DNA from 3 places in the Cryobacterium sp. GrIS_2_6 genome. Region 3 is predicted to be linked to each of the others. Evidence: predicted binding sites of a transcription regulator. Region 3 holds the regulator's gene; each other region holds the start of a gene.
The links. Region 3 encodes LexA, which represses DNA repair genes until DNA is damaged. Its sites were predicted from a motif close to TCGAACANNTGTTCGA; they were not measured.

Region 1: RCH22_RS09070 (DUF222 domain-containing protein) is a predicted target of LexA. The motif match lies at 2,104-2,119, and genes of this name have one in related genera.
Region 2: RCH22_RS11910 (DUF222 domain-containing protein) is a predicted target of LexA. The motif match lies at 2,024-2,039, and genes of this name have one in related genera.

Annotation. Positions count from the first base shown of each region.
Region 1 is NZ_JAXCHP010000001.1:1,823,468-1,826,741, reverse strand. Features, by position in the region: gene RCH22_RS09080 (LLM class flavin-dependent oxidoreductase) at 1-416, shown strand, start outside; gene RCH22_RS09075 (NtaA/DmoA family FMN-dependent monooxygenase) at 416-1,801, shown strand; gene RCH22_RS09070 (DUF222 domain-containing protein) at 2,139-3,274, shown strand, end outside.
Region 2 is NZ_JAXCHP010000001.1:2,408,121-2,411,394, reverse strand. Features, by position in the region: gene RCH22_RS11915 (hypothetical protein) at 68-262, shown strand; gene RCH22_RS11910 (DUF222 domain-containing protein) at 331-2,004, opposite strand; gene RCH22_RS11905 (VOC family protein) at 2,460-3,274, shown strand, end outside.
Region 3 is NZ_JAXCHP010000001.1:1,979,236-1,982,509, forward strand. Features, by position in the region: gene RCH22_RS09830 (histidinol-phosphate transaminase) at 1-640, opposite strand, end outside; gene RCH22_RS09835 (LysM peptidoglycan-binding domain-containing protein) at 749-1,123, opposite strand; gene lexA (transcriptional repressor LexA) at 1,446-2,150, shown strand; gene metE (5-methyltetrahydropteroyltriglutamate--homocysteine S-methyltransferase) at 2,263-3,274, opposite strand, start outside.

The sequences.
Region 1 (3,274 bases), 160 kb from region 3:
GCGAACCGCTGCGGGTCTGGAGCGAGATCTCGGTCCTGATCGAGGAGACGGCGGATGCGGCCCAGGCGGCCCTCGCCCGGCTCAACGCCACCCACGGGGAACCCTGGACCTCGGATACCGTCATCCTCGCCGACACCGCTGAAGTCGTTGCCGCCCAGCTCCTGCACTGGCACTTGCTCGGCATCGACGGCGTTCGGCTGCGCCCGGCCCGGCTTCCGGAAGACCTCACGGCGATCACCGAGCGCGTCGTTCCCCTGCTGCGTTCCGCGCGTGTCCTCGACCGGCCGGACGGAGCGGCCACGCTCCGCGCCCGGCTCGGATTCGGTCGCCCGGAGAACCGTTACGCGACCCCTGCCGAACCCGACCCCGCCGCAGACTCCACCTTCGAGCTCGACCTGACCGGAAGCATCCGCTGATGACCACGACCGCCAGCACAACCGTCCGCCCGACCGCCAGGGACGCCGCCGGGCGCCCGCTCCGGCAGGTGCACCTCGCCGCGCACTTCCCAGGAGTGAACAACACCTCGGTCTGGAGTGACGGCAAGGCTGAAAGCCAGATCGCGTTCTCCTCCTTCCGGTACTTCGCGCAGAATGCCGAGCGCGGCAAGTTCGACTTCCTCTTCCTCGCAGAGGGGCTCAGGCTGCGGGAACAGAAGGGACTCATCCATGACCTCGACGTCGTCGGTCGACCCAACACCCTCGCGATCCCGGCCGGGATCGCCGCCGTGACCGAACACATTGGCCTCGTCGGCACCCTCAGCTCAACCTTCAACGAACCGTACGAACTTGCCAGGCAGCTCGCGAGCCTCGACCTGCTGAGCGGGGGGCGGGCCGGCTGGAACATCGTCACAACCTCCGATGCCTTCCACGGCGAGAACTTCCGTCGCGGCGGTTTCCTCGACCCGAAGGACCGCTACGTGCGCGCCGAGGAGTTCGTCGCTGTCGCGCGCGCGCTGTGGGATGGTTGGGCGCCCGGGGCCCTCTCCGCGAACAAGGACACGGGGGAGTTCCTCTCCGCCGATGCGCTCACGGCGGTCGATCACCACGGCCAGCAGTTCGACGTGAACGGCTTCGGCACCTTGCCGCGCAGCCCACAGGGCCACCCGGTGATCGTGCAGGCCGGAGACTCTGCCGACGGCCGTGACTTCGCGTCGGCGAACGCGGAAGTGATCTTCTCCCTGCATTCCGAATTCACGGACGGCCAGCGGTTCTTCCGCGATGTGAAGGGCCGCCTGCCGGCCGTCGGCCGCCATCCCGACTCTCTCAAGATCCTGCCGGCCGCGGCCTTCATCCTCGGCGATACCGAGGCCGAGGCGCGGGTACGCTCCCGCGAGGTAGCACTCCTGCAGGTGAGCCCGCAGGCCGCGATCTCGTTCCTCGAGCAGCTCTGGGGCACCGACCTGGGCGGCTACGACCCGGATGGCCCCCTGCCGGAGATCGACCCCGTCCTCGCCGACGAGGGCGTCACCCGCGGCCGGGTGCGCCATGTCGCTGACCCGGTTGCGGTCGCGAAGTCCTGGCGCGGCCTCGCGGAGGCCGAAGGGCTGAGCATCCGTGACCTGGTCATCCGCTTCGCCGCGAAGCACACCTTCGTCGGCACGCCGGTGCAGGTCGCCGAGGAGATCAACCGGCACGTTCAGGAGGAGGCTTCAGACGGCTTCGTCATCGTCGGCCACACGAATCCGACGGGCCTCGACGAGTTCGTCGACCGGGTCATCCCTGAGCTTCAGGAGCGCGGCGTCTACCGCACCGAGTATGAACCAGGCACGACCCTGCGCGAGACGCTGGGCCTCACGCAGTAGCCCCAGAAGATTTGGGCAGCGGCGGTGGCTAATTCAGGAGATTCTTGGGGTCGGGTGGGATCGGCCGCACTGGTCCGCTGGCCGGTGCTGCCCGCCCAGGCGGATCTCCTGAGTTAGTCACCACGGGATTGATTTACTCGTTTTCAGGTCGGCCTTACGATTTCAGTGAGATGACCAAATCTGAATTGCCCCTGAACCCAAGCTGTTCGGCCATGATCGAACGATTCCTATCTCACTGGAATCGTAAGGCCGTTTCAGGTATGAATTTCGTGAGGTAGGGCTTGAAATTAAGTGAGTAAAGCTCGCATTCGTGTTCGATTCGAGGTAGAATCGGGGTATGGCAGGAGCTTCAGATCCCCAGTCACACACCCCGCAGACACCCCGTTCCGGGGCCGATGGGGATCAGCCCACCGTGGGTGTCGAGTCGGCCCATCCCGTGGCGGTTGCCGTGGGTTTCGAGGGCGCTGAAGGTCTGGCCGGGTCGGTTCCGTCGGTTCATGCGGATGCTGTCGCCCGGCTCGCCGAGGCGCGTTCGGCTCTCGCAGACGCACTGTCGGCCATCCCAGTGGGGTTGCTCAGTGACGCGGAAGCGGTCACGACACTCAAGGAAGTGGAGGCTATCGGGCGGACGGTGGATGCGGCCCGGGTGAATACCGCGACGGATGTGGACCGGCGGGCGCGGGTGCTGGGCCGGGAGGGCCTGGCGTGGAAGATGGGTTGCCGGGGCCCGTGGGATGTGTTGACCCGGGTGACGCGGGTGTCGGGGCGGGAAGTGAAGCGGCGCATCAAGCTCGGGGACGCGGTGTTGCCCCGCCGGGCGGGGTTGGCGGTGTTGCCGCCGTTGTTCCCGGTGGTGGGGGCCGCGTTGACCGCGGGGGACATCGGGGTGGAAGCGGCCGAGCTGATCATCACGGGGCTCGGGTCGGTCAGTCACCGGGCGGTCCCGGCGGAGGTGGAGGTCGCCGAGCGTGCCCTGGTCGCCACGGCGGCCGGGTGGATCACCCCGGAGACCGAGGTCCTCGCCGGCGCCGGGGTGCCTGCGGCGACGGACCTGATCCGGGGCATGGTGGTGCAGTGGCAGGCCATCCTCGACCCCGACGGGGTGCTCCCGCAGGAGGACGTGTTCGAGGCGAAGTCGAACATCGGCTTCGGACAACTCAAGAACGGCTTGTACCCGGTCAAGGGCGGGGTGACACCGGAATTGTTCGGGGTGATGAACACCCTCTTCGACGCCTTCCTGAGTTTCCACGCCCGCCCGGCGTTCCCCACCGCCGAGGAACAGGCGCTGATGGATTCGGGGCAGTTGATTCCCGGCGCCGAGACTGCGGACGGCGAGACCGACACGGGCCCGGATCTTGACGTGATCGAGGCGGAGCTGCGGGAGCGGCGCGCGGACACCCGCACGGGCGGGGAGAAACGCGCTGACATCCTGCAGGCGTTGTTCGAACACGCGGCCCGGGACACGGACACGCC
Region 2 (3,274 bases), 430 kb from region 3:
GATTCTGACACTACACCCGCGTGATGCCGCGGACCGTGCACTTTCGATACCCATGGGGGTATAGTGAGTGCTTTCAGCCACGAAGGAGCTGCCGATGTGCCACGCCAAGACCTGTAAGACCTGCGGGAAGACCACTTGGGCCGGCTGCGGCCAGCACGTCGACCAGGTCATGCGCGGAGTGCCGAAGTCGCAGCGCTGCCCCGGGCACGAAAACGAACAGCCGTCCGGTGGCTTCCTGTCCCGGCTCTTCGCGGGCCGCTGACCGGATCGATGTAACAGCGCCGCCATCGGAAGGCCACCTGGTTTAGTCGCACTGGTCCGTCGCACTGGTCAGTCGCGTCTGGGTGGTCCGGTGAGGACTTGGTGGGCGCGGTGTCGGTTTGGTGGCCGCCAGAGCCGGTGCGGGTCGATGAGTCCGGGGGCCCGCACTTGCGGTGATCCTTTCACCATGCGGATCTCCCACCCGGAGGTGTCGATGGTGTGGTGGTGGAACCAACACAGGAGCACCCCGTTGTCCACGTTCGTTGGGCCGCCGGTGGCCCACGGCTTCACATGGTGCACCTCGGCCCAGTGCGCCGGGGCCTTGCACCCGGGGATGATGCAGCCGCCGTCCCGGGCGGTGATCGCCCGGCGCTGCGCCCGGTTGAAGTAGCGCCGTTCCGGACCCAGCTTGAGGACTTGGTTGTTCGCCCCGAACAGGACCCCTTGGAAGCCACCGTCACAGATCCGCTGACGCACCGTCTTCAAAGACACCGGGGCTTCGACCCCGTCGATCCACCCGACCCCGATCCCGGAGGCGAGGTCGGCCGCGTTCACGTGCACCATCACCGTCGGCGCCGACCCGCCCATGCTGGGCGTGTCCGTGTCCCGGGCTGCGTGTTCGAACAACGCCTGCAGGATGTCGGCGTGCTTCTCCCCGCCCGTGCGGGTGTCCGCGCGCCGCTCCCGGAGCTCCGCTTCGATCATGTCCAGATCCGGGCCCGTGTCGGTCTCGCCGTCCGCAGTCTCGGCGCCGGGGACCAACTGCCCCGAGTCCATCAGGGCCTGTTCCTCGGCGGTGGGGAACGCCGGGCGGGCGTGGAAGCTCAGGAAAGCGTCGAAGAGGGTGTTCATCACCCCGAACAGTTCCGGTGTCACCCCACCCTTCACCGGGTACAAGCCGTTCTTGAGTTGTCCGAAGCCGATGTTGGACTTCGCTTCGAACACGTCCTCCTGCGGGAGCACCCCGTCGGGGTCGAGGATGGCCTGCCACTGCGCGACCATGCCCCGGATCAGGTCCGTGGTCACCGGGACACCGGCGCCGGCCAAATCCTCCGTCTCCGGGGTGATCAGCCCGGCCGCCGTGGCGACCAGGGCACGCTCCGCCGTCAACAAGTCATCCGGCGCCACCCGGTGACTGATCACCTGCAACCCCTCCACGATCAACTCCGCCGTCTCCACACCGATCTCCCCAGCGGTCAGCGCGGCCCCGACCGTCGGGAACAACGGCGGCAACCAGCTACTCCCGCCGCACGGCCGCGGCAACACCGCGTCGCCGAGCTTCGTGCGCCGCTTCACCTCCCGGGCCGAGACCCGCGTCACCCGGGTGAGCACATCCCACGGACCCTTGCAGCCCATCCGCCAGGCCAGACCCTCGCGGCCGAGCACCCGGGCCCGCCGGTCCACATCCGTCGCGGTGTTCACCCGGGCCGCATCCACGGTCCGCCCGATGGCCTCCACTTCCTTCAGAGCAGCGACCGCTTCCGCATCACTGAGCAGCCCGACCGGGATCGCCGCCAGGGCCTCTGTCAGAGCGGCCTGGGCTTCGGCGAGCCGGGCGACAGCATCCGCATGAACCGATGGCACCGACCCGGCCAGACCGTCAGCGCCCTCGAAACCCACGGCAACCGCCACGGGATGGGCCGACTCGGTGGATGCGCGGCGAGCCGTGATGGGCTGATCGCCCGCGGCCACTGAATCGTGGGCCTGCGGGGTGTGTGACTGGGGATCCGAAGTTCCTGCCATACCCCGATTCTACCCCGAATTGAACACGAATACGAGATCTACTCAGTTTATTTGGGCACTCGAGCTTTGACTTTCAGACTTAAATCGGCCTTACGATTTCGGTGAGATGACCAAATCTCAAATGCCCCTGAACGCAAGCCGTTCGGCCATGATCGAACGATTCCTATCTCACTGGAATCGTAAGGCCGACTTAAATCGGCCTTACGATTTCAGTGAGATGACCAAATCTGAATTGCCCCTGAACCCAAGCTGTTCGGCCATGATCGAACGATTCCTATCTCACTGGAATCGTAAGGCCGACTTAAATACGATTCTGAGCGCAAATTCGAGTGGCTCTTGAGCGGCCTGGAAAGTTTACTTGACGCTTCAAGTAATACTGCTAGAGTATTGGTTGTCGGTTCAACTAAGCGGGTTGAGCATGACGTGTGAGACCGACGCGACTGCAGGAGACGAACATGACACTGACCACTGACCTGACCGGATCCCGGGCCGCCGCAGGCGACCTCCTGGCGGCGACGACAGGCATGGACGCCGTCACGCTGCGCGTCGGCGACCTCGCGTTGATGTCCTCCTACTACCGCGAGGCGTTGGCGCTCGACCCGATCAGCGCACAAGGCACCACCGTCGTGCTCGGTCGCGGCGCGACCCCGCTCGTTGTGCTCGAGCACACCCCTGGCCTGCCGGTCCCCGCCCGTAGTCAGGCAGGACTTTTCCACACTGCGATCCTGTTCGACACGAGCGCCGGCCTGGCCGCGACCGTGCTCCAGGCCGCCCGTGACCAGCGTTCGAGCTTCGTCGGCAGTGCTGACCACATCGTCAGCAATGCGTTCTACTTCACCGACCCTGAGGGTAACGGGATCGAGCTCTACGTCGACAGGGACCGGTCGGAGTGGGTCTACAAGAACGGCCAGGTCCAGATGGACACGCTTGCGCTTGATCCGAGCGCCTTCCTGCAGAAGAACCTGCCTGCCGACGGGGGAGAAGCGGCCGTCGGTCCGGCCAAGGTCGGCCATGTCCACCTCCAGGTCGGCGACCTCGAAATGGCCCGGCACTTCTACGTCGACGCCCTCGGCTTCGAAACGACCCTCGACTTCCCCGGCGCGCTGTTCGTGAGCGCCGGCGGCTACCACCACCACATGGCGATGAACGTCTGGAACAGCCGCGGCGTCGGTCCGCGTGCCGCGACCCTCGGCCTCGCCGACGTGGCGATCACCGTTCCCGGCCGCGCTGATCTCGATGCTGTGGCGGAACGACTCCGCCACCGTGCGAT
Region 3 (3,274 bases):
CGGGCAGCAGGGTGAGAGCGGATGCCGTCCCCACCGGAGCGAATTCGGCGTAGGCCTCGTCGACGACCACGATGCCGTCACAGGCGTCGTAGACGGCGGCGATCACTTCGAGAGAGAGCGGGGTGCCGGTCGGGTTGTTCGGGGAGCACAGGAAGACGAGGTCGGGATTGACCCGGTTGACCCAGTCGACGGCGCGCTTCGGGGTGAGTTCGAAGTCGGCGTCGCGGTCACCGGCGACCCAGCGCGTTCCGGTTCCCGAGGCGAGCAACGGGTACATCGAGTAGGTGGGGGCGAAACCGAGGAGGGTGCGTCCCGGCCCGCCGAAGGCCTGCAGCACCTGCTGGAGAACCTCGTTGGAGCCGTTGGCGGCCCAGATGTTCTGACGGGTGAGACCGTGTCCGAGGTAGCGGGCCATCGCCTCGCGCAGTTCCGTGAATTCCCGGTCCGGGTACCGGTTGATCCCCCGGATCGCGGCGGCCAGTGCTGCGGCGATGTCAACGGCCACGTCCTCGGGGATGCCGTGGGTGTTCTCATTCACGTTGAGTGCGACCGGCACGTGCAGCTGCGGCGCCCCATAGGGAGTGAGCCCGCGAAGATTGTCGCGGAGGGGCAGGTCGTTGAGACTGGTCACTCCCCCCATATTACCGATGGGCCTCAGCACCGGCGGGTCATATTGCCCGTGGTTCAGTATTCGGCTTGCTCAGTACTCCGGTGCTTCAGTATCCGACTTGCTCACTATCCGGCTTGCTCAGTATTCGGCCGGGAGGGCCAGTCGTTGGCCCGGCTGCACGCTCTCAGAGGGCAGCTGGTTCAGGTTGACGATCTCGGCGATCACCTCGCGCGGATCGGCAGAGGGGGCGATGCGCTCGGCAAGCTGCCACAACGACTGGCCCGACTGGATCGTGACGTAGTCGAACGTCGTCGCACTTCCGCCCGTGTCGGCGCTCATGCTGCTGCCGCTCAAGGTGCTGCCGTCTGCGGCGGCGAGTCCGCCGTTGAGGGCGAGGGCAAGCGCGCCGACGACGAGGGGGACGCCGGCGATCGCGGTCAGCACGGCACGACCGCGCCGGGTGATGCGCAGCCGGGTGTGCGCCCCCGGGGCCAGCTCGATTGTTGTGTTCATGTCTGCCTCCTGTGTATTCGTATCCGGCTCTCGGCCGGGAGAGCCGGATACGAAGCTATGTTCCGAATATATATTCGATTGTTCGAACAATCAAGACTTTCTCCGGTTATTATCGGGGTGAAGTACACGACACACTCGAATGAATGTCTGTACTTCGCCCCAAGCTGGTTACAGTTTCGATTGACTGGTGTGAACTCAACCAGCGACCACTGACATTTGGATACGGTCGCCTCACGGCATCCGCCGGGGCGACCGCCCGCCACCGCCCACCGCCACCGACAGGAGCGACATCGTGACCCAGGACAGCGTGACCCCGGACAGCGTGACCCCGTTCACCGGCAGTTCCCCCGAACGAGGCGGAACACGTCGGAGGAAGAGCCTCAGCGACAAGCAGCGCGCGATCATGGACGTGATCCAGCGATCTGTCGGCCAGCGCGGCTATCCACCGAGCATGCGGGAGATCGGTGACGCCGTCGGCCTGTCGTCGCTGTCGAGCGTCACCCACCAGCTCAACCAACTCCAGCTGAGCGGCTACCTGCGCAGGGACCCGAACCGGCCCCGGGCGCTCGAGGTCCTGATCGAGCTGCCGCAGTCGCCAGAGGACACCGCGGCCGGCGCCGCGGAGAACTTCCAGCAGGGAACCCCGGTGGGCGACGCGGCAATGGTGCCGCTCGTCGGGCGGATCGCGGCCGGTGTTCCGATCATGGCCGACCAGCAGGTCGACGAGATCTTCCCGCTCCCGCGCCAGCTTGTCGGCAAGGGCGAGCTGTTCATGCTCAAGGTCGTCGGCGAATCGATGATCGACGCCGCGATTATGGACGGCGACTGGGTCGTCGTCCGCCAGCAGAAGACCGCGGAGAACGGCGAGATCGTCGCCGCGATGCTCGATGGCGAGGCGACGGTGAAGGTCTTCCGGCAGCGTGACGGCCACACCTGGCTGCTGCCGAGGAACACCAACTTCGAGCCGATCCTCGGTGACCACGCCGAGATCCTCGGCAAGATCGTCGCCGTCCTGCGGTCCCTGTAGTCCCCTGTAATTCCCCCGTGCGCGCCAACTGCGCCGCTTCGCGCCAGGCATGCCTGGCGCGAAGCGGCGGAAATGGTGCATCTCGCGCGGTGGGTGTTCGCCGCGAAGAGGATCAGGCGAGGGCGGGGATGCCTGCGGCGAGGCGGGCGCGCACGATGCGGGTGGCCTCGATCATGTTTCCGAGAGACTCGACCGTCTCCGTGTAGCCGCGGGTCTTGAGCCCGCAATCCGGGTTCACCCAGACCTGACCGGTCGGGATGGCGGCGACGGCACGGTCGAGCAGCTCCGTCAGCTCGGCAACGCCCGGCACCCGCGGCGAGTGGATGTCGTAGACACCCGGGCCGATGCCGTGGTCGAAGCCGTTGGCCTGGATGTCCGTCACGACCTCCATCCGGGAGCGGGCCGCCTCGATGCTCGTCACGTCGGCGTCGAGAGCGCGGATCGCCTCGAGCACGACGCCGAACTCGGAGTAGCAGAGGTGGGTGTGGATCTGGGTCGCGTCCTGCACCCCGGCGGTCGCGAGCCGGAACGAGCCGACGGACCAGTCGAGGTAGTCGGCGTGGCCGGCCTTCTTGAGCGGAAGCAGTTCGCGCAGGGCCGGCTCGTCGACCTGGATGATGCCGATTCCGGCGGCCTCGAGGTCGGCGATCTCGTCGCGGAGGGCGAGAGCGACCTGGCGCGCCGTCTCGCCGAGGGGCTGGTCGTCGCGCACGAAGGACCAGGCGAGGATGGTGACCGGTCCGGTCAACATGCCCTTGACCGGCTTCTCCGTCAGCCCCTGCGTGTAGGTCGACCACTCGACGGTGATCGGTTTCGGGCGGGAGACATCGCCCCACAGGATGGACGGGCGGGTGCAGCGGCTGCCGTAGGACTGGACCCAGCCGTTCTCGGTGACCGCGAAGCCGTCGAGGTTCTCGGCGAAGTATTGCACCATGTCGTTGCGCTCGGGTTCGCCGTGCACGAGCACGTCGAGGCCGATCTCCTCCTGCAGGGCGACGACCCGGGCGATCTCCGCGCGCATCAGGTCGCGGTATTCGGCTGCGCTGAGCACTCCGGTGAGGAAGCGGGCGCGGGCACGGCGGATCTCCCCGGTCTGCGGGAAGGAGCCGATGGTCGTCGTCGGC